Regions from separate parts of the Pseudonocardia sp. DR1-2 genome, predicted to be linked through region 3. Evidence: riboswitches for the same ligand, from Rfam matches in the RefSeq annotation. Region 3 holds a riboswitch; each other region holds the start of a gene.
The links. A riboswitch is a leader RNA that binds a small molecule or an ion and turns the genes downstream of it on or off. The one in region 3 is predicted to bind cobalamin.
Positions count from the first base shown of each region.

Region 1: another riboswitch for cobalamin. It lies ahead of ND486_RS04170 (ribonucleoside-diphosphate reductase subunit alpha); the one in region 3 lies ahead of ND486_RS17350 (hypothetical protein).
Region 2: another riboswitch for cobalamin. It lies ahead of metE (5-methyltetrahydropteroyltriglutamate--homocysteine S-methyltransferase); the one in region 3 lies ahead of ND486_RS17350 (hypothetical protein).

Region 1 is NZ_JAMQOF010000001.1:884,470-894,301, forward strand. Features, by position in the region: gene ND486_RS04130 (ABC transporter substrate-binding protein) at 1-348, shown strand, start outside; gene ND486_RS04135 (ABC transporter permease) at 345-1,319, shown strand; gene ND486_RS04140 (ABC transporter permease subunit) at 1,316-2,122, shown strand; gene ND486_RS04145 (ABC transporter ATP-binding protein) at 2,119-3,564, shown strand; gene ND486_RS04150 (hypothetical protein) at 3,575-3,937, opposite strand; gene ND486_RS04155 (hypothetical protein) at 4,058-4,444, shown strand; gene ND486_RS04160 (ABC transporter substrate-binding protein) at 4,441-5,961, shown strand; gene ND486_RS04165 (trans-aconitate 2-methyltransferase) at 5,962-6,711, opposite strand; cobalamin riboswitch at 6,881-7,084, shown strand; gene ND486_RS04170 (ribonucleoside-diphosphate reductase subunit alpha) at 7,215-9,832, shown strand, end outside.
Region 2 is NZ_JAMQOF010000001.1:902,374-912,205, reverse strand. Features, by position in the region: gene ND486_RS04240 (MoxR family ATPase) at 1-188, opposite strand, end outside; gene mdo (NDMA-dependent methanol dehydrogenase) at 325-1,617, opposite strand; cobalamin riboswitch at 1,851-2,060, shown strand; gene metE (5-methyltetrahydropteroyltriglutamate--homocysteine S-methyltransferase) at 2,187-4,487, shown strand; gene ND486_RS04225 (ABC transporter substrate-binding protein) at 4,579-6,108, shown strand; gene ND486_RS04220 (ABC transporter permease) at 6,105-7,049, shown strand; gene ND486_RS04215 (ABC transporter permease) at 7,058-7,831, shown strand; gene ND486_RS28815 (hypothetical protein) at 7,834-7,965, opposite strand; gene ND486_RS04210 (hypothetical protein) at 8,052-9,062, shown strand; gene ND486_RS04205 (TetR/AcrR family transcriptional regulator) at 9,069-9,743, opposite strand; gene ND486_RS04200 (ABC transporter substrate-binding protein) at 9,823-9,832, shown strand, end outside.
Region 3 is NZ_JAMQOF010000005.1:344,187-354,018, reverse strand. Features, by position in the region: gene cobA (uroporphyrinogen-III C-methyltransferase) at 1-843, shown strand, start outside; gene ND486_RS17360 (MarR family transcriptional regulator) at 896-1,405, shown strand; gene ND486_RS17355 (chloride channel protein) at 1,402-2,991, shown strand; cobalamin riboswitch at 2,988-3,176, shown strand; gene ND486_RS17350 (hypothetical protein) at 3,211-3,582, shown strand; gene ND486_RS17345 (DNA polymerase IV) at 3,602-5,062, opposite strand; gene ND486_RS17340 (4'-phosphopantetheinyl transferase superfamily protein) at 5,070-5,777, opposite strand; gene ND486_RS17335 (hypothetical protein) at 5,901-6,110, opposite strand; gene ND486_RS17330 (FAD-binding oxidoreductase) at 6,364-7,494, shown strand; gene ND486_RS17325 (cytochrome P450) at 7,530-8,738, shown strand; gene ND486_RS17320 (3-oxoacid CoA-transferase subunit B) at 8,818-9,444, opposite strand; gene ND486_RS17315 (CoA transferase subunit A) at 9,447-9,832, opposite strand, start outside.

The DNA.
Region 1 (9,832 bases), on a different contig from region 3:
ACCACCGTCCGCACCTCCGGGGTCGCGTCGTTCACCCGCACCGGGGCGCTGCCGATCCCCGACTTCATCGGGCGTCGCCGGCTGTCGTCCGCCGACAACTCGAACTACACCGGCTACCGGAGCACCGAGGTCGACCGGCTCTACGCCCAGGCCGTCGCGAACCCCGACGAGAGCGCCCGCGGGGCGGACCTCACCCGGATCCAGACCCTGCTGCGCGACGAGTCGGGGGCACTGGTGTGGGCGCTGTCGGACTGGAACGTCGGTGTCGCCGCGGGGGTCACCGGGATCGAGGCCGCCAAGCCCAACAGCCACCTGTGGGGCCGCTTCGACAAGGCCGCCGCCGGATGAGCACCGGCGCGGCCCCGCCCGTCGTCGACGCCCGGGGCGGACGGTCCCCCGCCGGACGGGTGGCGGTCGCGGCCGCCCAGCTGCTCGCCGCCGTCGTGGCGATCTTCGCGCTGACGACGCTGCTGCCCGGCGACGCGGCCGAGGTCGTCCTGGGGCCCGACGCGACCGACGAGCAGGTGGAACGGCTGCGCACCGAGCTGGGTACCGGCCTCCCGGCCGCGGAGCGGCTCGGCGACTGGCTCGGCGGGCTCGTCACGGGCGACCTGAAGACCTCGCTGGTGACCGGGCGGCCCGTCGTCGACGAGGTGGCGGACCGGCTCGGGAGCACCGTGCTGCTCGCCGCGCTGGGGCTCGCCGTCATGGTCCCGCTGGGCGTCGCCGTCGGCACCGCGGCGGGACGCAGGCCGGGCAGCGTCGTGGACCGGGTCTCCACGGCGACGGTGTCGGCGCTGCAGGCCGCCCCGCAGTTCGCGACCGGGCTGCTGCTGGTCGGGCTCTTCTCGCTGCAGCTCGGCTGGCTCCCCGCGACCGCGGGCGGCGGGTCCCTGCTCAGCCCGGCGGTGCTGGTGCTGCCGGTCGTCGTGCTGGTCGCGGCGCAGCTGGGGTGGCTGTCACGCCAGATCCGCCAGGGCGTGCTGCAGACCGATCGGGCACCGCACGTCACCCACCTGCGCCGGCTCGGCCTGCCCGAGCGCGACGTGCTGCTGCGCCACGTGCTCCCCGGCGGGCTCGCGCCGTCGGTGCAGCAGCTCGCCCGGATCGTCGAGGGCACGCTCGGCGGGGTCGTCGTCGTCGAGGCGCTGTTCGCGTTGCCCGGGGTGGGGGCCGGGGTGGTCGACGCGGTGCAGAACCGCGACATCCCGCTGATCCAGGGCTACGCGCTGCTCGCCGCCCTCGTCACCATCACGGTCAACCTGGTGGCCGACGCGGCGACCGCACGGCTGAGCCCGGTACGGGAGGACGAGCCGTGAGCCGGGTGCCGGTGACGACCGCGGTCGCCGCGCTGCTCGCCGGGGTGCCGCTGCTGTGCGCCGTGGCCGGGCCCGTCCTCGCGCCGCTGCTCCCGGTCCCGGGCGGGTCCGGCGCGCTGCTCCCGCCCGGGCCGGGTCACCCGCTGGGCACCGACGCGCTGGGCCGCGACGTGCTGACGCTCGCGCTCACCGGTGGCACCACCGTCGTCACGCTCGTCGTCGGCACGCTGGTGCTGGCCTACGCGGCCGGGGTCCCGCTGGGGCTGGTGCTCGCCGCGTCCGGGCGCCGGTGGGCGGTGCTGCTCACCCAGCGGACGCTGGACGTACTGCTGGTCCTGCCGTCGTTGCTGGTGCTGCTGGTGCTCGCCGGCACCGGACGGCGCGGTGTCGGCTGGCTGCTGGTCGCGACCGCGCTGCTGCAGCTGCCCGCGGTCGTCCGGGTGGTCCGGGGGGCCGCCGGGGCCCCCGCGCGGCGGGTGGCGCTGGAGACGATGACGCAGAACGGCGAGCGGTGGTGGCGGATCCACCTCGCCGAGACCGGGCGGTTCGTCGCCGGGCCGGTGCTCGTCGACGCCGGGACGCGCGGCGTGCTCGTGCTGACCGTGCTGACCAGCGCGAGCTTCCTCGGGGTCGGGCTGCCACCGGACACCGTCGACTGGGCGGTGGTGATCGAGCAGAACGCGGCGTCGCTGTTCCTCGCTCCGTACGCGCTGCTGGTGCCGGCGGGTCTGCTCGTGGCGCTCGCCGCGGGGACGAACGTGCTGGTGGACCGGCTCGCGGACCGGACGGGGGCGGTCGTGTGAGCGCGCTGTCGGTCCGCGGGCTGACCGCACGCACCGTCGACGGGACGGTGCTCCTCGACGGCGTCGACCTCGACCTCGCGCCGGGTGCGGTGCTCGCCGTCGTCGGGCCGTCCGGGGCGGGGAAGTCGACGCTCGGGCTGGCGGTACTCGGCGAGGCCGCCACCGGGGTGGCGCTCGACGGGTCGGTACGGATCGGGCCCGCCGAGCTGCTCGGCGTCGCCCCGCGGGAGCTGCGGACGCGCCGCGCCGGGCGGGTCGGGCACCTCCCGCAGCACCCGGGCCGGGTCCTGGACCCGGTGCGTCGGGTCGGGCCGGTCCTCGACGAGCTCGCCGCGACCGTGCACGGTCGCGGTCGACGGCACCGGACCGCCCGGGCCCGGGCGGTCACCGAGGCCTGCGAGCGGGCCGGCCTCGGAGCCGAGCCGCACCTGCTCCGCCGCCACCCGCACCGGCTCTCCGGCGGGCAGCAGCAGCGGGTCGCGCTGGCCCAGACGCTGGTGACCGGGCCGGCCGTCGTCGTCCTCGACGAGCCGACCACCGGACTGGACCCGGTCACCACCGACGCGGTGCTCGACCGGCTCGCCGTGCTGGCCGCCGGCTCCACGGCGCTCGTGCTGCTCACCCACGACCTCGACGCCGTCCGCAGGCTCGCCGCCGCCGTCCCGGTGACGCTGCTGGAGCTCGCCGCGGGCCGGGTCGTGCGCACCGGCCCGGCCGCCGCGCTGCTCGGTGCACCCGCCCCGACCGCGTCTCCGCCACCACCGGCGGCGGTCGGGGCGATGCTCGAGGTGACGGGTCTGGGGGTCCGGGCCGCGGGCGGGGCACAGCTGCTGTCCGCGGTGGACCTCACCGTCGGGCGGGGCGGGTTCGTCGCGCTGACCGGGCCCTCGGGGGCGGGCAAGACGACGCTCGGCCGGGCCCTGGCCGGGCTGACCCCCTGCTCGGGGACCGTCCGGGTCGGCGGCCGGGACCCGGCGGGCGACCGGCGCGCCGTGCAGTACGTCCACCAGGACTGCCGGTCCGCGTTCCTCGACCACCGCCCGGTCCTCGACCAGGTCGCCCGGCCGGCCGTGCTGCTGCGCGGGCGGTCCCCGGCCGACGCCCGCGCCGCCGCCGTCGCGCTGCTGGAGCGGCTCGGGGTCCCCGCCGCGACAGCCGCGCGCCGCCCGGGCGGGCTGTCCGGCGGTCAGCTCCAGCGCGCCTCGGTGGCGCGGGCTCTGCTCGCCGGGCCCGCGGTACTGGTGGCCGACGAGGCCACCTCGGCGCTGGACGGCGGGCACCGCGCGCTGCTGCTCGCCGAGCTGCGGCGCGTCTGCCGCGAGGACGGCACCGCGGTGCTGCTGATCAGCCACGACCCGGTCGCCGTCGCGTCGGCGGACCGGGTCGTGACCCTCGTCGACGGCCGGGTGGCCGCGGCACCGCAGCCGGTCCCGGCCGGCTGAGCCGGAGCGCTCAGGCGCCCGCGTGCTCGCGCAGCAGCTGCGCGGTCTCCCGGGTGACCTCGGCGTGCAGCCGGCAGTGCTCGTGGTGGTCGGCGTGCGCGCCGCAGGCGGCCGAGCTGGCCTCGCAGGCGAGCGCGGCGGCCGACGCGGCGGCCTCGCCGACCGCCTTGTCCCCGGTCCGGCGGCCGAGCACGCTCGCGGCCGCGGTACAGAGGTCGGCGGCGTCGAGGGCGAGGAGCACCTCGGTCTCCATGCCGCCGGAGGCGACCATGGCCGAGGCGCAGGCGGTGCTCGCGCGGGCGGCGTCGTGCAGCTTCTCGACGACGGTGGCCGGGGTGCTGACGCCGGCGGCCTCGAGGACGTGGTGGCTCATGGGGATCTCCTGGTGTCCGGGGTGTGGGACCGGAGGGTTCCCGCGTGGCGGTGGCCGCACTCACCTGATTGTCATCCTTGACGTCTGAACAATCCGTCATATGTCGCGTAGGGTCGGATCATGTCTGCGCTGTCCGCCGTCACCGTCTGCCGGGGATGCTGCTGCGGCTCCGGTCGCAAGCACCCGGGCCTGGACCGGCCCCACCACGACGGGCTGCTCGACCGGCTCACCCGGGGCATCGAGGGCCACGCGCGGCTGCGGACCAGCGAGTGCCTCGGCCCGTGCGCCGACTCCGACGTCGTCGTGGTCGGACCCACCCCGGTCGCGCGACGGGCCGGTGCGCGGCCCGTGTGGCTGCGTGCGGTCCTGGACGCTGCGACGACCGACGCCGTCGCCGACTGGGTCCGCGCGGGCGGACCGGGTACGGCGCCCCGCCCGGCCGCCCTCGACGGGCACGTGTTCACCCCCGGCCTGCGCGCCTCGGACACCGGGCGGGCCGCCGGATGACCCCGCCCGAGCTGTCCCGGCGCCGGGTGCTGACCGGCGCGCTCGGCGTCGCCGCGCTCGCCCTCACCGGCTGCTCCGGCGGCGGGACGGGCGAGGAGCGGCTGCGGGTCGCCTTCGCGACCGGCGGCTCGCGCGAGTCGCTGGACCCGCACGTCCTGCCGCTCTACGTCGACCAGGCCCGGGCCAAGGCGTGCTTCGACACCCTCACCGGGTGGTCGCAGGACATGACCCCCGAGCCGCGGCTGGCCGAGTCCTGGGAGAGCGACGCGACCGGGCGGCGGTGGCGGATCCGGCTGCGCGCGGCCCGCTTCCACGACGGCTCCCCGCTCACCGCCGACGACGTGCTCGCCACCCTGGCCCGCATCACCGACCCGGCGACCACCGCGATCGCCGCGACCCTGTTCCGCGACCTCGACGCGGCCGCCTCGCGGGCGGTGTCGGCGAGCGAGGTCGAGCTGGTACTGACCCGGCCGAACACGCTGTTCCCGCTGGCCTGGGGCGCGCCCGGTACCGAGATCGTCAAGGCCGGGACGACGTCGTTCGACCGTCCGAACGGGACCGGGCCGTTCCGGCTCGCGTCGTTCACCCCGGGCGGGTCCACCGTCTACACCGCGTCGGAGGACCACTGGGACGGCGCGCCCGGCGTACGTGAGCTGGAGTTCCTGCCCGTCGACGACGAGGCCGCCCGGATCGGCGCCCTGCTGTCCGGCCAGGTGCACTACGCCCACGACCTCACCCCCACCGGCGCCGCCCGGCTGGGGGGCGAACAGCGCGCCTCGGCGCTGTCCGCGCCGGCCTCGGCGAGCCAGTTCCTGGTGATGCGGGTGGACCGGGCACCGTTCTCCGACCCGCGGTTGCGCGAGGCGGTGCGGCTGGGCATCGACCGCGAGGAGCTCGTGCGGGTCGTGCTGCTCGGGCGCGGCCGGGTCGGCGACGACATGTTCGGCCAGGGACTGCGCTACCACCCGGCGGGGGTGGGCCCGGTGGCGCGGGACGTCGCGCGGGCCCGCGCGCTCGTCACCGAGGCCGGGGCACAGGGGGCGGCGATCGAGCTGCAGACCAGCGGCGCCGACCCGACCTTCGACGCCGCCACCGCACTCGTCGCGCGCCAGCTCGGCGAGGTCGGGCTGCGGGTCACGGCACGGCCGCTGCCGTCGTCGGGCTACTTCCGGGCCATCCGGCAGCAGGGCGTGTTCTCCCAGAACAGCACCGGCTCGCTGCCGATCCCGGACTACATCGGACGCCGGATGCTGACCAGCACCCCGACCTACGACTTCACCGGCTACCGCAGCCCGGAGATCGACCGCCTCTACTACGCCGCTGTCGCCACCACCGACGACGCCGCGCGCACCGACGCGTTCGCCCGGATCCTCGGTCTGCTGCGCGCCGAGTCGGGCGCCCTGGTGTGGGGTGTGCGGGACTGGAACGTCGGCGTGGCGGCCGGGCTCACCGGACTGGAGGCGGCCCGGCCGAACACGTTCGCCTGGGCGAACTTCGCGCGCGCCCGGCTCGGGTGATCAGCGGATCGCGACCAGGGTCCGCCGGTCGAAGGTCTGGGTGAGCGTCCCGACCTCGGCGAACCCGGCGCCGGACAGCGCCTGCTCCCAGGCCGGTAGCGACGACCCGCCGGTGACCCGGTCGGCGAAGCGGCGCTCCCGCTCGGCGAACCCGTCGGCCAGGGCGGGCTCGTCGGCGAGCGCGTCCCACCAGGTCCGGAAGTCCTCACCGGTCGCCAGTCCCCGGTCGGTGCGCTCGACACGCAGGGTCCGGGTCAGCTCGGCCAGGCGCGGCCGGGCGGGGTCGGCGAGCAGGGTGTCGACGTTCACGAACACCCCGCCGGGGCGCAGCACGGACGCGAGGCGCTGCGCGAGCCCGGGCAGCGCGTGCTCGGGCAGCCAGTGCAGGGCGGTGGCCGAGACGGCCGCGTCGAACGGCCCGCCGCCGACGGCGTCGGTCCACCCGGGACGCGAGAGGTCGGCGTCGACCCAGTGGACGCGCTCGCCGGTGGTCCGCCGGGCCAGCTCCAGCATGACCGGGTCGACGTCGACGCCGACCACCTCGGCCCCGGTCCAGTGCGCCGCCGCGCGGGCCGCGAACGACCCGGGCCCACAGGCGAGGTCGAGCAGCCGGGCGGGGGTGCCGGCGAGACGGTCGACGACGTCGAGCGCCAGCGCGAACAGTTCCTCCCGGTCGGGGATGTAGCGCTCCTGCTGGGCGTCCCACCGGCGCAGCCAGTGCTCGGCGTCGAGGTCCGTTCCGGTGGTCATCGCACTCTCCTGCACAACGGTGGCAACAGTGCGGCCGACGGTATCCGCGCGGACCCGTCGAGCGGAAGGGACCGCCGGGCCCGTGACCGGCGACGTTCACCGTGCGTGACTCGATGGCCGTCGAAACCGGAACCGATAGGGGGGTCGATCGTGTCCGAACCCCAGATGTAGTGTCCGGGGCGCTGGTGGTTCACCGGTCCGCACGGGCCGGTGAGGCAAGAGGGAACCCGGTGGGAATCCGGGACTGCCCCGCAGCGGTGAACGGGAACGACCGCCGTCAACAGCACTGGGAGTGATCCCGGGAAGCGACGGCCAGTAGGTCTGCGCAGTGCGCCCGTGAGTCCGAAGACCTGCCACCGGTGCGCGTGCCGACCGGCGCGCGCTGCTCCGGGGCCTCGTGGGACGGCGCCAGGGTGCGGTGGGCCGCCGACGACACGCCGACCCACCGCCTCCTCGTACCGCGCCCGCCCCCGGAGGGACGGCGACTCGCGAGGAGAGAGCCCGTGACGGCTTCCACCGCTGCACCGGCAGCAGCACCACCGGCCCTGCGCGTCATCCGGCGCGACGGGTCCGAGACCGGGTTCGACGCCACGAAGATCTCGGTGGCGACGACCAAGGCGTTCCTGGCGGTCGAGGGGGACTCGGGCGCGGCGTCGTCGCGGCTGCACCACCTCGTGGCCGGACTGACCGACCAGGTCGTCGCGGCGCTGACCCGGCACCCGGCGCGCGCCGTGCACGTCGAGCAGATCCAGGACCAGGTCGAGCTCGCCCTGATGCGCGGAGGCCACCACAAGGTCGCCCGCTCCTATGTGCTCTACCGCGAGCAGCAGGCCCGGGCCCGCGCGCACGACGGCGGGGACACCGCCGCCGCGGACGCCCCGGTCGTGCACGTCACCCACCCCGACGGCAGCCGGGCCCCGCTGGACCGGGTCCGCGTCGCCGCGGTGCTCGACGAGGCCTGCGCCGGCGTCGAGGACGTGACCCCGGACAGGGTGCTCGCCGAGCTGGACCGCACCGTCTACGACGGCATCACCGCCGACGAGCTGGCCCAGGCCCTCGTCCTGGCCGCGCGCACGCTGGTCGAGCGCGAGCCCGCGTACTCCCTGGTGGCCTCGCGGCTGCTGCTGGACCGGCTGCGCGCCGAGGCCGTGTCGCACCTGTCGGGCGCCCGGGAGACCCCGGACCACGCGACGATGGCCGGGCGGTACGCGGCCTACACGAAGGACTACCTGCGCCACGCCATCGCGATCGGCCTGGTCGACCCCGAGCTCGCGACCTTCGACCTGGACCGGGTCACCGCCGCGATCCGCCCCGAGCGCGACCTGCAGATCGGCTTCCTCGGCCTGCAGACCCTCTACGACCGCTACTTCCTGCACGAGCGCGGCGTGCGCTTCGAGCTGCCGCAGGCGTTCTTCCTGCGGGTCGCGATGGGGCTGGCGGTCCGCGAGGTCGACCGCGAGGCGCGGGCGGTCGAGTTCTACGAGCTGCTGTCGAGCTTCGACTTCATGGCCTCGACCCCGACGCTGTTCAACTCGGGCACCACCCGCCCCCAGCTGTCGTCGTGCTTCCTCACCACCGTCGACGACGACCTGGAGTCGATCTTCGGCGGCTACCGCAACAACGCGCTGCTGGCGAAGTACTCCGGCGGGCTGGGCAACGACTGGACCCCGGTCCGGGGGCTCGGCGCGCACATCCGGGGCACGAACGGCGTCTCCCAGGGCGTGGTGCCGTTCCTCAAGATCGCCGGGGACACCGCCGTCGCGGTGAACCAGGGCGGCAAGCGCAAGGGCGCCGCGTGCGCCTACCTGGAGACGTGGCACGTCGACATCGAGGAGTTCCTCGACCTGCGCAAGAACACCGGCGACGACCGTCGCCGCACCCACGACATGAACACCGCGAACTGGGTGCCCGACGAGTTCCTGCGCCGCGTGCAGGCCGACGGCGAGTGGACCCTGTTCTCCCCGGACGAGGTCCCCGACCTGCACGACCTCTACGGCACCGCGTTCGCCGAGCGCTACCGCGCCTACGAGGCGGCCGCGGCGCGCGGTGAGGTGCGGGTGCACCGCACGGTGCGCGCGGTCGAGCTGTGGCGGCGGATGCTGACCATGCTGTTCGAGACCGGGCACCCGTGGATCACGTTCAAGGACCCGTGCAACCTGCGCAGCCCGCAGCAGCACGCGGGCGTGGTTCACTCGTCGAACCTGTGCACCGAGATCACCCTCAACACCCGTGCCGGCGACGAGGGCGAGGTCGCGGTCTGCAACCTGGGCTCGGTGAACCTCGCCGCGCACGTCACCGCGGACGGGCTCGACGCCGACAAGCTGCGCCGCACGGTGACCACCGCGGTGCGGATGCTCGACAACGTCGTGGACATCAACTTCTACACGATTCCCGAGGCCCGCCGGTCCAACCTGCGTCACCGCCCGGTCGGCCTGGGCCTCATGGGCTTCTCCGACGCGCTGTTCACCCGGCGCATCGCGCCCGGCAGCGACGCGGCGGTGCAGTTCGCCGACCGCAGCGCGGAGGCGCTGTCGTTCCACGCGATCACCGCCTCGTCGGACCTGGCGGTCGAGCGCGGCCGCTACGCCAGCTTCGACGGGTCGCTGTGGAGCCGCGGGATCCTGCCGCTGGACTCGCTCGAGCTGCTGGCCGCGGCCCGCGGCGACGGCGAGCTCGACGTCGACCGGTCGTCCACGCTGGACTGGGACGCGCTGCGGGAGAAGGTGCGCACCCAGGGGATGCGCAACTCCAACGTGCTCGCCATCGCCCCGACGGCGACGATCTCGAACATCTGCGGGGTCGGGCAGTCGATCGAGCCGATCCACCTCAACCTGTACGTGAAGTCCAACATGTCCGGCGACTTCACGGTGATCAACCCGCACCTGGTCCGCGACCTCAAGGACCGCGGGCTGTGGGACGAGGTGATGGTCGCCGACCTCAAGTACTTCGACGGGTCGCTGGCCGAGATCGACCGGGTCCCCGCCGACCTGAAGGAGCTCTACGCGACCGCGTTCGAGATCGAGCCGCGCTGGCTCGTGGCCGCCGCCTCGCGCCGGCAGAAGTGGCTGGACCAGGCACAGTCGCTGAACCTCTACCTCGCCGCCCCCAGCGGCCGGGCGCT
Region 2 (9,832 bases), on a different contig from region 3:
GCGGGCCCCTCCAGCAGCAGCGGCTTGTCCAGCCGGGTCAGCAGGAACACCGTCGTGGCCAGGCGGGTGTCGGCGATGTAGCCCTGCTCCCGCAGGGTCTCGATCACCTGGTCGACGGACTCGAACGGACCGGTCGAGGCGACGGCGTCCGCCGCCTCGGTCACAGTGGGGACGACAGCCTCGGACACGCGGATATCTCCTTCGCGGGCCGCACCGGCTCTGGTGCGGAGAAGAGCGGGGCCGCAGCCAGCGGGCCCACCCACCCGAGTATCACCTCGGATGGCTGGGCCCGCTGGTGCGACGGTGGACGTACTGACCTGCGGATCAGGTCAGCAGGTCGTCCAGGTCACCGTTGATGGAGTGGTCGACGACCGGGCGGACGGTCTCGAACGTGCACTCCTTCGGGTTGCCCGGGGTGCAGGCGTCGCCGAGGACGTGGTTGGTGATCCGGTCGACGTCGGCCGCGTCACCGACGATGGTGGGCGCGTTCTCGTAGAACTTGGTCGGGCCGATGCCCAGCCGGTTCTTCGAGTAGGTGTCCTGCTTGACGTCGGCGAACTTCTCCGGGATGCCCACGTCGCGCAGCAGCCGGATGGAGGCGGCGAGCGCGGCGTCGGCGGCCTGCGGCTTGGTCATGCCGCGGGTGTCGACCCCCATCGCCTCGGCGATGTCGGCGAAGCGCTCGTACACGACCGGCATGTTGAACGCCCACACGCGGGGCAGCGCGATGGCGTTGTTCAGGCCGTGGTGGGTGTCGTAGAACGCCGACACCGCGTGGCTGATCGAGTGGATGATGCCGAGACCACCGGAGTTGAACGCCTGGGCGGCGATGTACTGCGCGTACATCATGCCCTCGCGGCCGGAGAGCTCCTGGCCGTTCCAGACGGCCTTGCGCAGGTTCTGCGAGGTCAGCTTGATCGCGTGCAGCGCGTTGCCCAGCGACGGCTGGAAGTCCAGCCGCGAGACGTAGGGCTCCGAGGCGTGCGCGAGCACGTCGAACCCGCACTGCGCGGTGTAGTCGATCGGGCAGTCGTAGTAGAGCACCGGGTCGTCGATCGCCAGGGTGGTGACCGAGGCGTCGTCGAACGCGACGTACTTGTGCGGGTTGTCGGGGTCGGTCGTGGTGTCGGTGATGACGTAGGCCCACGAGGTCTCCGAGCCGGTGCCGGCCGTGGTGGAGACCGCGATGTGCGGCGGGTTGGCCGGGTTCTCGGACTTGTTGAAGCCCTCGAACTCGTTGACGTTGCGGCCGTCGTGCGCGACCGAGATGCGCGCGCCCTTGCAGGCGTCGTGCGAGGAGCCGCCGCCGATGGAGACGAACGAGTCGCAGTTGTTCTGCTGGTAGAGGCCCACAGCGTCCATGACGTTGTAGTCCTTGGGGTTCGACTCGACCTTGTCGTACAGCACGACCTCGAGGCCGTGGTACTTCATCGACTCGACGATCTTGTGGACGATGTCGGTGCCCCGCAGGCCCGACGTCATGACCAGGGTCTTCTTGAAGCCCAGCTTCAGGGCCTCCGGGCCGATGAGCTCGTGCGACCCCGGACCCATGAGCGCACGGGGGAACGGGTGGAACTCCTTGATGGGGAACGGCTTGAGCAGCTCGTCTACCTGCATGTCAGCCCTTTCTGAGGCAGGTGGATGGGTCGAGACCGCACGCTATGACCCCTGTGGCCGCGGGCACAGGGGTGATCGCCATTACCCCTCGGGAGACCGGGCAGGTTCCCCCTCCGAACGGAGGGGCGCAGGGTGAGGTCGCCCTCGACCCGGTCGCCGGGGAGGACGTGGCAGTAATGCCAATGTATGGCAACAGGGATCGTTCGGCAACAGTTCGCCCGGCCGGTCCGGGGTAGTGTCGGCTCGCCGACGGTTCGTGCCGGCCCGACGACGGGGCGTCACGAGGCAAGAGGGAACCCGGTGGGAATCCGGGACTGCCCCGCAGCGGTGAACGGGAACGACCGCCGTCAACAGCACTGGGAGTGATCCCGGGAAGCGACGGCCAGTAGGTCTGCGCAGTGCGCCCGTGAGTCCGAAGACCTGCCGCCGGTGCGTGCGCCGTCCGGCGTGCGCGGATCCGTGGCCTCGCGGGAGGGCCGGGCGGACGACCGGGCACCGTCGTGCCCGGCGGTCGCAGGCGCCCCGTGCCGGCGACGGGTCCTCCACCGCACTCGCGAGGAGAGAGGGCCGTGAGCATTCCTTCCAGCAGCACCATCGGCAGCACCGTCCTGGGGTACCCCCGGATCGGACCGGACCGGGAGCTCAAGCGGGCGACCGAGGCGTACTGGGCCGGGCGGACCGACGCGTCCGCACTGCGCGACGTCGCCGCCGGGCTGCGCCGCGACACCTGGACCGGGCTGCGTGACGCCGGGCTCGGCTCGGTGCCGGGCAACACGTTCTCGTTCTACGACCACGTCGGAGACACCGCGCTGGCGGTCGGGGCGGTGCCGGAGCGCTTCGCCGGCGTCACCGACCCGCTGGAGCGGCTGTTCGCGATGGCCCGCGGCCGCACCGGCGCCCCCGCCTGCGAGATGACCAAGTGGTTCGACACGAACTACCACTACCTGGTCCCCGAGGTCGGCCCGGACACCCGGCTCGCGCCGGGCAGCCGCAAGGCCCTCGACGAGTTCCGCGAGGCCCTGCGCTGCGGGATCACCACCCGTCCGGTGCTGGTCGGGCCGGTGACCTTCCTGCTGCTGTCCAAGCCGGCCGGCGGTGCACCGGAGGGCTTCCGCCCGCTGCACCTGCTCGGGCCGCTCGTCGAGGTCTACCGCGACCTGCTCGCCGAGCTCGCCGAGGCGGGCGCGGAGTGGGTGCAGCTCGACGAGCCCGCCTTCGCCGCCGACCGGACGCCGGAGGAGGTCACGGCGCTGCGCCGGGCCTACGACCGGCTCGCCTCGGCGACCCGGCGGCCCAAGATCCTCGTCGCGTCGTACTTCGGGGAGCTGGGACCCGCCCTGCCCGCGCTCGCCGCCACGGCCGTCGAGGGGCTGGCGCTCGATCTCGTCGCGGGGGCCGCCGACCTCGATTCCCTCGACCCGGCGGTCCCGGGGCTGGACCGGAAGGTGGTGCTGGCCGGCGTCGTCGACGGGCGCAACGTGTGGCGCACCGACCTGGACCGGGCGCTGGCGACGGCGCAGCGGCTGGTCGGCGTCGCGGGGCGGGTCGAGGTCTCGACGTCGTGCTCGTTGCTGCACGTCCCCTACGACCTGACCGCGGAGACGGCCCTGCCCGGCGACGTCGTCGACATGCTGGCGTTCGCCCGGCAGAAGGTCGCCGAGGTCGTGCTGCTCGGGCGGGCCCTGCACGAGGGCCCCGACGCGGTCGCCGCGGACCTCGACGCCGCACGGGCCGTCCGGGAGCGGGTCGCCGCCACCGCGCGCCGCGACGAGCGGGTGCGGTCCCGGCTCGACGCGCTCGGCCCCGACCACTACCGGCGCGGTCCCGGCGACGTCCGGGCGAAGGTCCAGCGCGAGGCGCTCGGCCTGCCCGTCGTCCCCACGACGACGATCGGCTCCTTCCCGCAGACCGCGCAGATCCGGCGCGACCGGGCCGCGCACCGCTCCGGCACGATCGACACCGGCACCTACACCGAACGGATGCGCCAGGAGATCGTCCGCGTGGTGCGGCTGCAGGAGGACATCGGGCTCGACGTCCTGGTGCACGGTGAGCCCGAGCGCAACGACATGGTCCAGTACTTCGCCGAGAACCTCGACGGCTTCGCCACCACCGACCACGGCTGGGTGCAGTCCTACGGCTCGCGGTGCGTGCGCCCGCCGATCCTGCACTCGGACGTGTCCCGGCCCCGGCCGATCACGGTGGAGTGGGCGCGGTTCGCCCAGTCGCTGTCCGACGCGCTGGTCAAGGGGATGCTGACCGGCCCGGTGACGATCCTGGCCTGGTCGTTCGTGCGTGACGACCAGCCCCTGGGTGACACCGCCCGGCAGGTGGGGCTGGCCCTGCGCGACGAGGCACTCGACCTGGAGGCCGCCGGGATCCGGATCATCCAGGTCGACGAGCCCGCACTGCGGGAGCTGCTGCCCCTGCACGAGCGGGACCGGCCCGCGTACCTGGACTGGGCGGTGGACGCGTTCCGGCTGGCCGTCGGCGCCGTCACCGACGCCACCCAGATCCACACCCACCTCTGCTACTCCGAGTTCGGTGAGGTGGTGGGGGCGATCGACGGGCTCGACGCCGACGTCACCACCGTCGAGGCGGCCCGGTCGCGGATGGAGGTGCTGGCCGACCTCGGGCCGGGTGTCCCGCGCGGGCTCGGCCCGGGCGTCTACGACGTCCACTCGCCCGAGGTGCCCGGCACCGACGAGCTGGTCGACCAGCTCGGTGCGGCGCTGCGCCACATCGGACCGGACCGGCTGTGGGCCAACCCGGACTGCGGGCTGAAGACCCGCGGTGAGGCGGAGACGGTGGCGGCCCTGACCAACCTGGTCGCCGCGGCCCGCCGGGTCCGGGACTCGGCGACGACCGGCTGACCCCGTGTCGCGACGCCCCGCGGCTCCCCGGCCGCGGGGCGTTGCTCACGCCACCGTTGATTGAACAGATGGTCAGATGTAGTCATATGGGGTGATCGCACGAAAGATGGCCGCGCTGCTCGCGGCCGCCGCCCTGGTGCTGACCGGCTGTGGCGCCGGCACCGGCGCCGGCGGCACCGGGACCCCCGACCCGGCCGGTGAGCTGACCGTGGCCCTGCAGTTCCCGCCGCGCGCCGACTACGCCTTCGACGCCGACGACGGCGCCCGGCTGCAGTCCCTCGGCGTCGCCGAGACCCTGACCACGGTCGACGCCGACGCCCGCCCGGCGCCGATGCTCGCGACGGCCTGGGAGCAGCAGGGCAACGCCTGGCGGGTCACCCTGCGCCAGGACGTGCGGTTCCACGACGGCACCCCGCTCACCCCGGACGCCGTCGTCACGGCGCTGCGCTACGTCGCGGGCGTCGAGGCCCCGCCGCGGGCGATCCGGGGCATCGGCTTCGCCGTCACCCCCGACGGCGCCGACGCCGTGCGGATCACCACCACCGAGCCCGACCCGGTGATGCCGCTGCGCCTGTCCAGCGGCAACCTCGGCATCCTCGCGCCCGCCGCCTACGCCGGCGGCGGGGCGCCGGCCTACCTGCGCACCGCGACCGGCCCGTTCGTGCTGGACTCGGTCAGCGGCGCCGACTCCGCGCAGCTGGTCCGCAACGACGACTACTGGGGCGAGCCGGCGGGTGCCGCCCGGGTCACCGTCCGCTACGTCGAGGACCCGCAGGCCCGCGCGCTGGCGATCCAGGCCGGCGACGTCCAGTTCGCCGAGGGGCTGCCGCAGGCCCAGCTGGCGCAGGTCCGCGCCGCCGGCGCCGAGGTCGTCGAGTACCCCAACGCGCGCACCGTGCCGCTGCAGCTCAACCAGTCCGCGACGCCGTTCTCGGACCTGCGGGTCCGCCGGGCCGTCACCGCGGCGCTCGACCGCCCGGTGCTGGCCCAGCAGGTCCTCGCCGGTGGGGCCGCACCCGCGGCCGACCTGTTCGGCGCGGCCGTGCCCTGGGGCGAGACCGCGCCGCCGCCCGGGGCCGACGTCGCCCGCGCCCGGCAGCTGCTCGCCGAGGCCGGCTACACCGAGCAGAACCCGCTGACGGTGCGGCTGTGGACCTTCCCGAACCGGCCCGAGCTGCCCGCGCTGGCGAACGCGATCCAGGCGATGCTCGGTGCCGCCGGGGTGAAGGTCGACATCACCGTCGGGAACTACGAGGCCCAGGAGCCGAAGGTCCTCGCCGGTGACTACGACATGTTCCTCAACTCGCGCAGCTACCTGTCCGACTTCCCGGACGCGGCGAGCACGCTGACCTCGGACTACACCTGCGACGGCAGCTACGCCATCGACCAGTACTGCAACCCCGCCTACGACGCGCTGGTCGACCGGCTCAACTCCACCGAGGACCCGGCGGCCCGCCAGCAGCTGTTCGGAGAGGCCGCCGCGATGCTGACCCGCGACGCCGTCGGCGTCATGGTCGTGCACCCGCGCAACACCGCCGTGCTGCGCGGCGCCACGGGCTTCGTCCCCGACCCGCTGCAGATCCGCCCGGTGCTGCCGCAGCTCTCCCCGACCACGGGGTGATCGGGCTCCTGCTGCGCCGGCTCGCCGTCGTCGGGCCGGTGCTGCTGGCCGCGTCGGTGCTGGTGTTCGCGCTGCCGCGGCTGGTCGGCGTCGACCCGGCGCGGGCGGTCCTGCGGGCCCGCAGCGCCGAGGCGGTGCCGGACCCGGCGACCGAGGCGCGGCTGCGGTCCTCGCTGGGGCTGGACGCGCCGGTCACCGAGCAGTACCTGCGCTGGCTGGGCGGGGTCCTGCGCGGCGACCTCGGCCACGGCTACGTCGCCCGGACCCCGGTCGCCGGGCAGATCGCCGACGCCGCGGCGGTCTCCGGGCTGCTCGCGGTGCTCGCGCTCGCCCTCGCGGCGGTCGTCGGCATCCCCGCCGGGGCCTACGCGGCACGCCGGCCCGGCGGACTGCTCGACCGGTTCCTCGGGCTGGGCACGGTCGCCGGGGTCGCGGTGCCGGAGTTCGTGCTCGCCCCCTGGCTGGTGCTGGTGTTCGCGGTGTGGGCCGGGGCGCTGCCCGCGCTCGGCTGGGGCGACCCCGCCCACCTGGTCCTGCCGGTGCTGACCCTCGCCGCCTACCCGGGGGCCCTGGCCGCGCAGCTCGTCCGCGCCGAGACCGCCGGGGTGCTGGCCCGGCCGCACGTGCTCGTCGCCCGGGCCAAGGGCCTCGGTGCGCACCGGGTCCTGTGGCGGCACGGCGCCCGGCTCGCGACGACGTCGGTGACCGCGCTGGCCGGGATGTTCGTCGCCGGGCTGCTGGGTGGCTCGGTGGTGGTCGAGGTCGTGTTCGGCATCCCGGGGCTGGGGCGGCTGCTGCACCGGGCCGTCGTCGCGCAGGACCTGCCGGTGGTGCAGGCGGGCACGCTGCTCGTCGTCGCGGTCGCGGTGGTCGCGGGGGTGCTGGTGGAGGTGCTGGCGACGGCGCTGGACCCGGTGCTGCGCTCGGCGGGGTCACGGTGAGGCCCCGGGTGCGGACGGGGTGGTGGGTCGCGGCCGGGGTGGCCGCCCTGGCCCTGGCCGCGCCGGCATTCCTGCCCCACCCCGACGCCGTCGACTTCGCCGGGATGCTCGCCGGGCCGTCCGCGGCGCACCCGCTGGGCACCGACCAGCTCGGCCGGGACCTGCTCGCGCGCACCGTCCACGGCGGACGGCTGACCGTCGGGCTGGCGCTGTCCGCGGTGCTGGTCACCGGGGTGTCCGGGGTGGCCGTCGGGTCGCTCGCCGCGGTCGCGGGCCCGGTCGGGCGAGCGGCGATGCGGGTGGTCGACGTCCTGGCCGCGATCCCGGTGGTGCTGTTCGGGCTGCTCGCCGCGGTCGCGCTGGGTCCCGGCGTCGGGTCGCTGCTGGTGGCGGTCACGGTGATCGCCTGGACCCCGTTCGCCCGGCAGGCCTACCTGCTCGCGCTCGCCGAGCGGCAGCGGGAGTACGTGACGGCGGCGGTCGCCCTCGGCGCGGGGCCCGGTCGGGTCCTGACCCGCCACGTCGCGCGGAACCTCGTCCCGCCGCTGGCCGCGCACGCCTGCGTCCGGTTCGCGAGCACCCTGCTCACCGTCTCCGGGCTGTCCTTCCTCGGGCTCGGCGTCCAGCCGCCGACCGCGGAATGGGGCGCGATGGTGGCCGAGGGCCGCGAGTACCTGTTCGGCGCGCCGCAGGTGGTGCTCGTGCCCTCGCTGGCGGTCGTGCTGACGGCCGGGACGGCCCTGTGGTGGGGACGCCGGTGGGAACGGGTGGGTGCCCGGTGAGCTCAGGCCGCGTGGACCTGCCCGCCCGCGGGGTCGAGGGGCCTGCCCAGCTCGGGGAACCAGCGGAACGCCTCCGGCCTGCCCTCCCAGTCGCAGCCGGCGCACTCCGGGCCGTCGTGCGGGTGCTCGTCCACGATGCCTCCCGATCGTTGTTGCCATCACTGTGCAACAGAGCGTGTCGGGGTGTGAACCCTCCGGTCGGAGGGGCAGGGTGAGGGACGTGGGCGACGGGGACGACGTGGACGACGTGGACGACGTGGCCGGGTTGCTGAGCGCGTACCTGGCCGACCCGTACGCGGGCTGGAGCATGGGTGCGCCCGGCGCGATCGCGGAGTTCGTGCGGACCCCCGACGAGCCGGTCGGGTCGTCCGGGCGGGGCACGGTCGTCACCGCGCGCGGCGGGATCCGGATCGAGCCGCACCCGTCGACCCGGCCGCTGGCCTACCGGACGCCCGTCGGCCCGCACGAGCACTGGAACCACGCGGTCGCGCTCTGTCTGCCCGCGCCCGCGGCCCGCGGGGCCGCGCGGACCGCCGTCACCGTGCTCGGGCCCGACCGCTCCGCGCTGCGGCGGGCCGACCGCGACGCCGTGCTCGTCGACCTCGGGCTGGGCACGACCACGGTGGACGCCTGCGTGCGCACGGCCGACCCCGACCTGCTCGGGCTGCTGCACCGTGCCGCGGGCGGCCCGCTCGACGGCGCGCTGACCACCGCGCTGGTCGAGGCGGGCCCGCACCGCGTGTTCACCACCGCGCTCGGCCGGGTCGAGGTGTACGCCGCGATCCCGCCGCCGGAGGGTCGCTCCCCCGACGGGCCGCACACCCACCTGCTCCCGCACGTGCTGCGCGAGGGCCGCACGCACGCGGCGACCGTGCCCGTGCCCGCCGGTCACCTGCCCTGCGCGCACCTCTACCCGGCGCACCCGCTGACCGACCTCACCGGGCGTCCGATCCCGTTCGACCCGACCCGGGCGGCCGCCTTCGACGGGCTGCTGGAGCGGTTCGGGGATCCGGACCAGTGGGCGGTGACCGCCGGGGTGGTCCGGGCGGTCGCGGCGGGGGAGGCGCCCGGGCCGCGTCCGGCGACGGCGCCCGGCCGGGCCGCGCAGGCGGTCGCGCTGCGGGTGCTCGCCGTCGCCGGTGGGGCGGACCCGGCCGTGCTCGACGCCTGGCGCGGCCGGACCGGCGCGGACGGGCTCCTCGACCCGAGCGGCGACCGCAACGCGGGCTGACGGCCCTCAGCCGATCCCGGCGTACCCCGGCCGGCCGGTCGCCCGCCGGTGCTCGACGCCGTCGAGCACCAGTGCGACCTTGTCCAGCACGTGCTCGCGCGGCTCGTTCATGATCGCCTCGACGCCGGGGCGGACCTGCTCGTCGAGCGAGTCGAGGTAGGCCCGGGCGGGGTCGGACAGATCGCCGGGGCCGCCGCCGGGCCCGCGCACCCAGCGGGTCTGGTGGGCGCCGTCGGCGACGATGTCGAGCACGGCGTCGGCCACCCGCACTGCGGCCGACGTCCCGAAACCCGCGCCGTGCAGGGCCGCGACGATCCGCCGCATCCGGTCCCCGGCGACCGCGCTGAGGTCCGCCCCGAGGTCCTGGATCAGGCCGGAGTAGCGGAGCAGCAGGTCGAACGTCAGCGCCGCCTCGGCCTCCAGGAACGCCCGCCAGCCCTGCGTCGTGTCCGGCAGGGCGGTGCGGGCGAACACCAGGGCCACGGCCGCGGCGGCGATCTCCTCCAGGCCGTCGACGTAGCGGTAGAGCGTGCCCGGCGCGACGCCGAGCCGGTCGGCCACCGCCGCGACCGACAGCCGGTCGACACCGACCTCGACGGCCGCCTCGACGATCTCCTCGCGGGTCAGACGGGGCTTGGGTCCCGGACGGTTGCCCGCCCGCGCACCGGAGGTGGGTGTCACTCGACGACCGTACGACGGAGGGGATTGCGAACGCGATTCATGGATAGCTAAGGTTTGCCTTACTGAACGGAGGTGGGCCGTGCTGATCC
Region 3 (9,832 bases):
ACCGTCGGCGTGCTGGCCCGGGGCGCGCACCGGCGGTCCGCGGCCGTGCGCACCGCGCTGGTCGAGGCGCTGGCCGCCGGTGTCGTCGACGAGTCGGCCGAGCCCCCGCGGGCGGGGGTCGCGCTGGTCGGTGGCGGCCCGGGCGACCCGGAGCTGATCACCGTGCGCGGCCGGCGGCTGCTGTCCCGCGCCGAGGTCGTCGTCGCCGACCGGCTCGGCCCGCGCGACATCCTCGACGAGCTGTCCCCCGAGGTCGAGGTCATCGACGCCTCGAAGATCCCCTACGGCCGCGCCATGGCCCAGGAGCGGATCAACGAGCTGCTCATCTCCCACGCCCGGGCCGGGAAGTTCGTGGTCCGTCTCAAGGGCGGTGACCCGTTCGTCTACGGCCGCGGGTTCGAGGAGGTCCAGGCGTGCGCCGCGGCCGGGGTGCCGGTGACCGTCGTCCCGGGCATCACCAGCGCCTTCGCCGCACCGGCCGTCGCCGGGACGCCGGTGAGCCACCGCGGGGTCGCGCACGAGATCGTCGTCGTGTCCGGGCACGTCGCGCCGGGTGACCCGCGCAGCCTCACCGACTGGACCGCGCTGGGCCGGATGACCGGCACCATCGTGCTGATGATGGCCGTGGAGCGGCTCGGGAAGTTCGCCGAGGCGCTGATCACCCACGGCCGCCCGGCCGACACCCCGGTGCTGATCGTGCAGGACGGCACCACCCGGATCGAGCGGTCGGTCCGCGCGACGCTGGAGACCGCCGAGCAGGTCGCGGCCGAGCAGGAGATCAGCCCGCCGGCGATCGTCGTGATCGGGCCCGTCGCGGGGCTGCAGGCGCCCGTCGGGGGGTGACCCCGGCAACCCGTTGCACACTGCAAGTTTGCAATGTGCAACGATCGCGGGCGTGACGGACGAGATCGATGACGTCGTCGACGCGGTGATGACCGCGAGCCGGGCGATGCTCTCCGTGGTGGCCCGGTCCCTGGCCGCCGCGGGCGAGCGCACCGGCGGTGACACCGCCGGCGACGTGACCCTGCCCCAGTACCGCGCGCTGGTCGTGCTGGCCCAGTACGGCACCCGGCGACCGGCCGACCTGGCCAGGGCACTGACCGTGTCGGCGTCGACGGCGACCCGGATGTGCGACCGGCTGGTGACCCGCGGCCTCGTCGCGCGCACCCGCACCGGCGACGACCGCCGCGAGGTCGCCGTCGCGCTCAGCCCGGCCGGGCGGGCGCTCGTCGACGAGGTCACCCGGCTGCGCCGCGCCGAGATGCACCGGCTGCTCGCGACGCTGCCCGCCGCCGAGCGCGCCGCGGTCCGCGACGCGCTGCGCCGCTTCGCCGAGGCCGCGGGCGAGGTCGGCGAGACCGACTGGGCCGTCGCGCCCGTGCCCGCCGAGGACGGTTCCCGGTGACCGCGGTCCGCGCGCTGCACCGCGCGCTCGTCGGCACCCGGCCGGGGCTCGTCGGCCTGGCGACGGTCATCGGGGTCGGTGCCGGCATCGGGTCGGTGCTGTTCCACGAGCTGATCCTCGGTGTGACCTGGCTGGTCACCGGCCGGGAGGACTTCTCCGACGCCGGCCGGGTCGCCTCGCCGCACCTGCCCGGGCTGGGGGTCTGGTTCCTGCTCGTCGCCCCGGTGCTCGGCGGCCTGGTGTACGGCCCGCTGGTCCAGCGGTTCGCGCCGGAGGCCCGCGGGCACGGGGTGCCGGAGGTGATGCTCGCCGTCGCGCGCCGGGGCGGGCGGATCCCGGCCACCGTCGCCGCGGTGAAGGCGCTCGCGTCGGGGATCTGCATCGGCACCGGCGGCTCCGTCGGCCGGGAGGGCCCGATCGTGCAGATCGGCTCCGCGCTCGGCTCGGCCATCGGGCAGTGGCTGCGGGTGCCTGCCACCCGGCTGGTCCTGATGGTCGCCTGCGGCGCCGCGGGCGGGATCTCCGCGACGTTCGACGCCCCGATCTCCGGGGTGGTGTTCGGCCTGGAGCTGATCCTGCGGTCGTTCAGCGCCGAGGCGTTCGGCGTGCTGGTGATCAGCTCGGTGGTCGCGAACGTCGTCGCCGAGGTGATCGCCGGGGACCGCGCGATCCTGACCCTGCCGCACTTCGACCTGGGCAGCCCCGCCCAGCTGCCGCTCTACGCGCTGCTCGGGCTGCTCGCGGGGCTGCTGGGCTGGGCCTTCGCCCGCATCCTCTACGCCGTCGAGGACGCCTGCGACGCCGTCTGGCGCGGCCCGGAGTGGCTGCGCCCGGCCGTCGGCGGGCTGCTGCTCGGCGCGCTGCTGCTGGCGCTGCCCCAGATGTACGGCGTGGGCTACCCGGTGCTGGAGGCCGCGATCGGCGGCCGGTACGTCGTCGGGTTCCTGCTCCTGCTCGTCGTCGGGAAGATCCTCGCCTCCAGCCTCACCATCGGCATCGGCGGGTCCGGCGGCGTCTTCGCGCCGTCGCTGTTCGTCGGCGGCACCGCCGGGACCGCCTTCGGCTACGCCTCCGCGGCCCTGTTCCCGGCGCTCGACCTGCACCCCGGCGCGTTCGGCCTGGTCGGCATGGCGGCGGTGTTCGCGGGGGCCGCGCACGCCCCGATCACCGCGGTGCTCATCGTGTTCGAGCTCACCGGCGACTACGCCCTGATCCTGCCGCTGATGGCCGCCGTCGTCCTGGCCACCGGCCTGTCGAACCTGGTGTCGCGGGACAACATCTACACGCTCAAGCTGCTGCGACGCGGGATCGACCTCGCCGCCGACACCCCGACCGACGAGGCGCTGCGCCGGGTCGTCGTCGCCCAGGTCATGCGCCCCGCCGACGGCACGACGCCCGACCCGGAGCTGCCCGCCCTGGACCCGCACGGCTCCGTGCACGACGTCCTCGGGGTGCTCGCCGCGCACCGGGGCGCCGCGCTGCCCGTGCGGGAGGGGCCGGACGGGCCGCTGCTCGGGACGTTGACCGAGCACGACCTGCTCGACCATCTGCGGGGAGTGGCCGGGCGGGGGACGGTTGACCGCTAACCCGGTCGCGTGATGGGCTCCGGCCGACGACGGAACAGGAAGCCGGTGCGAGTCCGGCGCGGTCCCGCCACTGTCACCGGGGAGTGCCCTCCCCACACCGGCGCCACCGCCCGCGAGGGTGGGAAGGCCTGGGAGGGCGTACCGATCCGGGAGCCAGGACACTGCCCGTCGTCGCGGATTCCCACTGATGAGGGCGCGGACCCTCGAGGAGGACATGCGATGAGCCACGACCTGGTGGTGCTCGGTACCGATCCGTCCGGCGACGACGCGTCCCGGACGGGGGCGCACGACCTGCTGGCCGAGGCCGGGACGGTCTTCGCCTTCCCGCAGGCCGAGTCGACCGCCCTGTTCTACGCCGAGGCGTGGCGGGTCGAGCCGGTCACACCGCGCGACGCCGTCGCCCGGATCGGGGCCTGGGCCGCCGCCGGGCCTGCCGATGCCGCGGTGCTGCTGGTCGGGGGCGACCCCGCGGGCGACGCCGCGCTCGGCGCCGTCCTCGACGGTCTGGCCCGCACCGCTCCCACGCTGCGCGTCCGGATCGCCGAGGGCAGCCGCGTCGCACCGCCGCACCGCAGCCCGCTGATCGGCTGAACTCACACGGGGCCCGGGCTCAGCCCCGCCAGCTGCCCAGCGGGTCGGCTCGGGTGAGGTCCGGGTCGGCGGCGTCGAGCGTGCGGGTGCGGCCGGGGCCGGTGAGCGCGGTCTCGAACCGCACGGTGACCCGCCCGTGCCCGGCGCCCTGGACCCAGCCGTGGCCGTGCTCGGGGTGGGCGACGTCGTCGCCGGCGCGCCAGGGCCGGTCCGGGTCGGGTTCGCGGTCGGGCCGGTCCGGGCGGAGCGGGCCGGGCGCGTCGCCGGGCTCCTCGATCGCGTCGGGCCCGGTGGCCGCGTCGTTCTCCGGAGCTGCGTCGAGCACGGTCACCCCCGCCGCGACGGCCGGGCGGGTGGCCGCGGGCGGGGCGTCGGGGGCCGGGGCCGTCGTCCACCCGCTCTCCGACGGCACCGCGTCGAACAGCGCCAGTGGCGGCTCGTCGCCGAAGCCGGACACCGACACCCCCAGCAGCCGCACCCCGCCCTCGCCGACGGCGCCCTCGGCCAGCCGCCGGGCCACCGCGACCAGGGTCGCCAGGTCCCGGGTCCCGAAGGGGGTCGTCTCGGACCGGGTGTGGGTGGTGAAGTCCCCGGTCCGCGCCTTCACCGTGACGGTGCGGGCGGTCCGGCCGTCGGCGACCAGGCGCCGGTGCACGGCGACGCAGATCGACTCCACCGCGGTGTGCACCGCGCTCATCGCGGTCAGGTCGGCGTCGAACGTCGTCTCCGCGCTGATCTGCTTGGCCGCGCCGCGCGGGGCGACCGGACGGTCGTCGACACCGCGGGCCAGGCGGTGCAGCTCGGACCCGACGGCACCGCCCAGCACCCCGGCGACCTCGCGGGCGTCCATCGCGGCGAGCTGTCCGATCGTCTCGATCCCGATCTTCCGCAGCGCCTCGCCGGAGACCGGCCCGATGCCCCACAGCGACCTCACCGGGAGCGGGTCGAGCACGGCGGCCTGCTCGGCGTGGGCGATCACCCGCAACCCGTCCGGCTTGGCCAGCTCGGAGGCGATCTTCGCGACCTGCTTGCCCGACCCGGCACCCACCGAGGCGGGCAGCCCGGTGCGCTCGCGCACCGCGCCGCGCAGCCGGGTGCCCCACTCCCGCACCCGGTCCGGGGAGGCCCCCACGAGGTCGGGCGGCTCCACGAACGCCTCGTCGACCGACACCGGCTCGAGCACCGGGGAGAACTCGCCGAGGACGGCCATGACCTCCTCGGACAACGCCTTGTACAGCGAGAACCGGGGCGGCAGGACGGTCGCGTGCGGGCAGCGCCGCCGCGCCTGCCCCATCGGCATCGCCGAGCGGGCCCCGAACACCCGCGCCTGGTAGCTCGCCCCCGCGACGACGCCGCGCGGTCCCGCGCCGCCGACCAGGACCGGCCGGTCGGCCAGGGTGGGCCGGGTCAGCTGTTCGACGGAGGCGAAGAACGCATCCATGTCGAGATGCAGCACCCAGCGGTCGGCCGCCGCGGTCACCTCACCATCACCCGTGCATCGTGCCCCGGCGCACCGACAGGACCGCGTCGCCGTCGGCGACGGAGACGACCGGGGCCACCGGTCCCGCCCCGGCGACGGCGCCCGGGTGGTCGTCGAGGCCGGTGGCGACGTCGGCGACCCACCAGCTCCCGCCGGTGCCGGTCCAGCCCAGCACCCGGGCCGGGGCGTGCGGCGGGGACAGCGTGATCGCGTCCATCGGGCTCGACAGGCCCTCGCCGGTGGCCTTGAGCAGCGCCTCCTTGCGGGTCCAGGTGACCAGGAACCCGGTGCCGTCGGGCGTGCCCGCGGCGAGCTCGGCGGGGGAGAGGGTGTGCCGGACGAGACCGTCGAGGCCGGACAGCGGGCGGTGCGCCTCGACGTCGACGCCGACCGGGCCGGTCCCGACCGCGACGCCGACCAGCGCGCCGGAGTGGGTCAGCGAGAACCCGGGGTCGTCGCCGCGCCCGGCCAGGCGCGGCTTGCCGTGCGGCTCCCCGCAGCGACAGGTCCGGTCCAGGACGAGCGCGGCGGGGTCGGCGTCGAGCCGCTCGGCGAGCACGAGCCGGGCCAGGGCGTGCGCGGCGAGGTAGCGGGCGCGGTCCTCGTGCCTGCGCAGTGCGAGGAGCCGCTCGCGTTCATGGGCGTCCAGCAGCGCGACGAGGTCGGCGCGGTCGCCGGGATCGGCCGGGGCGGCCCACCAGACGGTGACGGTCACGGCGTCCAGCCTTCCACGTCGCTCCCGCGCCGGGCCGCACCGCCGGGAGTGATCACGGATCGGGCACGCGGAGGGTCGCCCGCCGACGTCCCCGGTGCCCGATCCGTGATCGTGCCCGTGCCCTCAGCCGCTGCGGCGGGCGGCGAAGTCCGTGCGGACGTGGGCCGGGCGGGCCTGCGGGGCCGGCCCCGCCGTGCGCGGTGCCGGCGGGCCGCCCGGGGCGCCGGACCGGCCGCGCCTCGCCGCGCGACGCTCGGCGCGGTTGGCGGGGGTGGGCGCCCCGGCGGGACCGGTGTCGGCGGTGGGGACAGAGGTGTGTCGGGTCGTGGGCATACGACCTCCTCGGGGCATCGGGTCGGACTCGGACCGGGTGCGGAGGGCCGGTGACGCGCGGGGACGCCGGAAGGGCCGCACGAGGGCGGCGACGGTTCCGGGCCCGGTGGACGTCACGGGCCGGCGGCGGAGCGCGGAGGTCGGCTCCGCGGGCCGCTCAGAGGAACCGGATCAGCATGGCGGCGACGCTACGACGACCGCCCGGGCCGGGGCCACCGGTTTTCCCCGGGGCCGCCGACCTATCGTCGCGGGCATGGAGACGGCGGACGTGCTGGTGGTCGGCGGCGGCATCGCCGGGGTGTCGGTCGCGTGGGAGCTGGCCGCGCACGCCCGCGTCGTGCTGACCGAGGCCGAGCAGGACCTGCCGGTCCACGCCACCGCCCGCTCGGCGGCCACCTACATCCCCGGCCACGGCTCCGGCCCGTTCCGCACGCTGATCGACGCCTCCGGGCCGCGGTTCGCCGCGCTGCCCGAGCAGCTCGGCACGCCGCCGCTGCTGTCCCCGCGCCCGGTCCTGCACCTCGCCGACGACGAGCAGGCCGCCGACCGCCTCGCCACGACGCTGCGCGAGCAGCACGGCGAGCCCGGCGCCCCGGTCGCCCTGGACCCCGCGCAGGCGTGGCGCCGCGCGCCGGTGCTGCGCCGTGCCCCGCGTGCGGCCGCGTGGACCGCCGGCGCCTGCGACGTCGACACCGCGGCCCTGCACGACGGCTACCGGCGCGGGCTGCGCGCCCGCGGTGGCACCGTGCTGCGCGGCGCCCGGGTGGCCGCGCTGGACCGGGACGGCTCCGGCTGGAGCGCGACGACGACCGGCGGGCACCGGGTGCGGGCGGGAGTGGTCGTCGACGCGGCCGGGGCCTGGGCCGACGCGGTGGCGGCGCTGGCCGGCGTACCCGGCGCCGGGCTGACCGCGTACCGGCGCACGATCGCCGCCTGCCCGGTCGGCGACCCGTCGGTGCTCACCGTCGACGGTGCCGTCCTGCCGATGATCGCCGACGCCGCCGAGCGCTGGTACCTCAAGGCCGAGGCGGACGTCGTGCTGGTCTCCCCGGCCGACGAGACCCCGGCCGAGCCGGGCGACGCGCGGCCCGACGAGCTCGACGTCGCCCTCGCCCTGGACCGGGTGGGCTCGGCGACCACGCTCGGGCTGCGGTCGGTCCGGACCGCGTGGGCGGGGCTGCGGACCTTCGCCCCCGACCGCGCCCCGGTGCTGGGCGCGCGCCCGGAGCACCCGGGGTTCTTCTTCGTCGCGGGGCAGGGCGGGTCGGGCATCGAGTCCGCCCCGGCACTCGCGGCGCTGGCCGCGTCGGTCGTCCTGGGCCACCCGGCCCCGGCCGACGTCGAGCTCGACCCGGCTGTGTGCTCGGTCACACGGCTGATGTAAGCGGACGCTTACCCATGGCTGGCACCATGGTCCCCATGGCGCTGACCACCACCGGCACCGAGACGCACGACCTGTTCTCGGGCGACTTCTGGACCGACCCGCACCCCGCCTACGCGGCCCTGCGCACCGAGGAGCCGGTGCGCGAGCTCGCGCTGCCGGACGGGAAGGCGTGGCTGATCAGCCGCTACGCCGACGTCCGTGCGGCGTTCGTCGACCCGCGGCTGAGCAAGGACTGGCGCTGGACGCTCCCCGCCGACCAGCGCGAGGGCCAGCCGGCCGCGCCGATCCCGATGATGATCCTGATGGACCCGCCGGACCACACCCGGCTGCGCAAGCTCGTCGGTCGCTCGTTCACCGTGCGGCGGATGAACGACCTGCAGCCCCGGGTGGAGGAGATCACCCAGGAGCTGCTCGACGCGCTGCCCGCCGAGGGTCCCGTCGACCTCATGCGCCAGTACGCGTTCCTCGTCCCGGTGCTGGTCATCTGCGAGCTGCTGGGGGTGCCCGCCGAGGACCGCGACATGTTCTCGGCGTGGTCGTCGGTGATGGTCGACGACTCCCCGCAGGAGGAGAAGTTCGCCGCGATGGGCAGCCTGAACGGTTACCTTGCCGAGCTGATCGAACGCAAGCGCACCGAGCCCGACGACGGCCTGCTGTCCGGCCTGCTCGCGGTCAGCGACGCCGACGGCGACCGCCTGTCGTCCGAGGAACTGGTCGCGATGGCGACGCTGCTGCTCATCGCCGGGCACGAGACCACGGTCAACCTGATCGGCAACGGCGTGCTCGCCCTGCTGACCCACCCCGAGCAGCGCGCCCGGCTGCAGGCCGACCCGTCGCTGATCGCCTCGGCGGTGGAGGAGTTCCTGCGCTTCGAGTCCCCGGTCGCCAACGCCCCGATGCGGTTCGCCAGCGAGGACGTCGAGTACTCCGGGGTGACCATCCCGGCCGGGTCGACCGTCATGCTCGGCCTCGCCGCGGCGAACCGGGACCCGGAGTGGCTGGAGGACCCGGAGCGGCTCGACATCACCCGGGACTCGTCGTCCGGGGTGTTCTTCGGCCACGGCATCCACTTCTGCCTGGGCGCGCAGCTCGCCCGCACCGAGGGGCGGGTGGCCATCGGCAAGCTCATCGCCCAGCGGCCGGACCTGGCGCTGGCCGTCGAGCCGTCCGAGCTCGTGTACCGCGAGTCGACGCTGGTCCGGGGCCTGTCCCGGCTGCCGGTCACACCGGGCGAGCCCGCCTGAGGGCGCCGCGGCCGGGCGCGACCGAGGGGGTGCGCCCGGCGGGCGGTGTCGGACCGGCCGTCGGCGCAGCGGGCGGGTGTCAGCGCAGCGGGGCGCCGGTCTTCTCCCGCACCTCGTCGGCGCCGACGCCGGGCGCGGTCTCGACCAGCTCGAGCCCGTCCGGCGTCACGTCGATGACCGCCAGGTCGGTGACGATCTTCGTGACGCAGCCCAGGCCGGTGATCGGCAGCGAGCACCGCTCGACGATCTTGGGGGACCCGTCCTTGGAGACGTGGTCCATCATCACGATCACCGAGCGCGCGCCGTGGACGAGGTCCATCGCCCCACCCATCCCCTTGATCATCTTGCCGGGGATCGCCCAGTTCGCGAGGTCGCCGTTCGCGGCGACCTCCATCCCGCCCAGGACGGCGACGTCGAGCTTCCCGGCCCGGATCTGGCCGAAGCTCTCCGCGGAGCCGAAGAAGGCGGCGCCGTCGGCGACGGTGACGGTCTCCTTGCCGGCGTTGATGAGGTCGGCGTCGACCTCGTCGTCGGTGGGGTAGGGGCCGACGCCGAGGATCCCGTTCTCCGAGTGCAGGACGACCGTCCGGCCCTCGGGGATGTGTCCGGGCACCAGGGTCGGCATGCCGATGCCGAGGTTGACGTACGCGCCGTCGGGCAGTTCGGCCGCGACCCGGGCGGCCATCTCGTCACGGTTGAGGGCCATGGTCAACGCACCGTCCTGAACTCGACCGGCTTCTCGACGCCGGGGACGTGCAGCACGCGGTGCACGTGGATACCGGGGGTGTGCACCGCGTCGGGGTCGATCTCCCCGGGCTCGACCAGGTGCTCGACCTGGGCGATCGTGGTCCGCCCGGCCGCGGCGCAGTCCGGGTTGAAGTTGCGCGCTGCGCGCCGGAACACCAGGTTGCCGTGCCGGTCGCCCTTCCAGGCGTGGACCAGCGCGAAGTCCGGGGTGAGGGCGCGCTCGAGGACGTAGGTCACGCCGTCGAACTCGCGGGTCTCCTTCGCCGGGGACTCGACGGCGACCGAGCCGTCGGACGCGTAGCGCCAGGGCAGCCCGCCCTCGGCGACCAGCGTCCCGACCCCGGCCG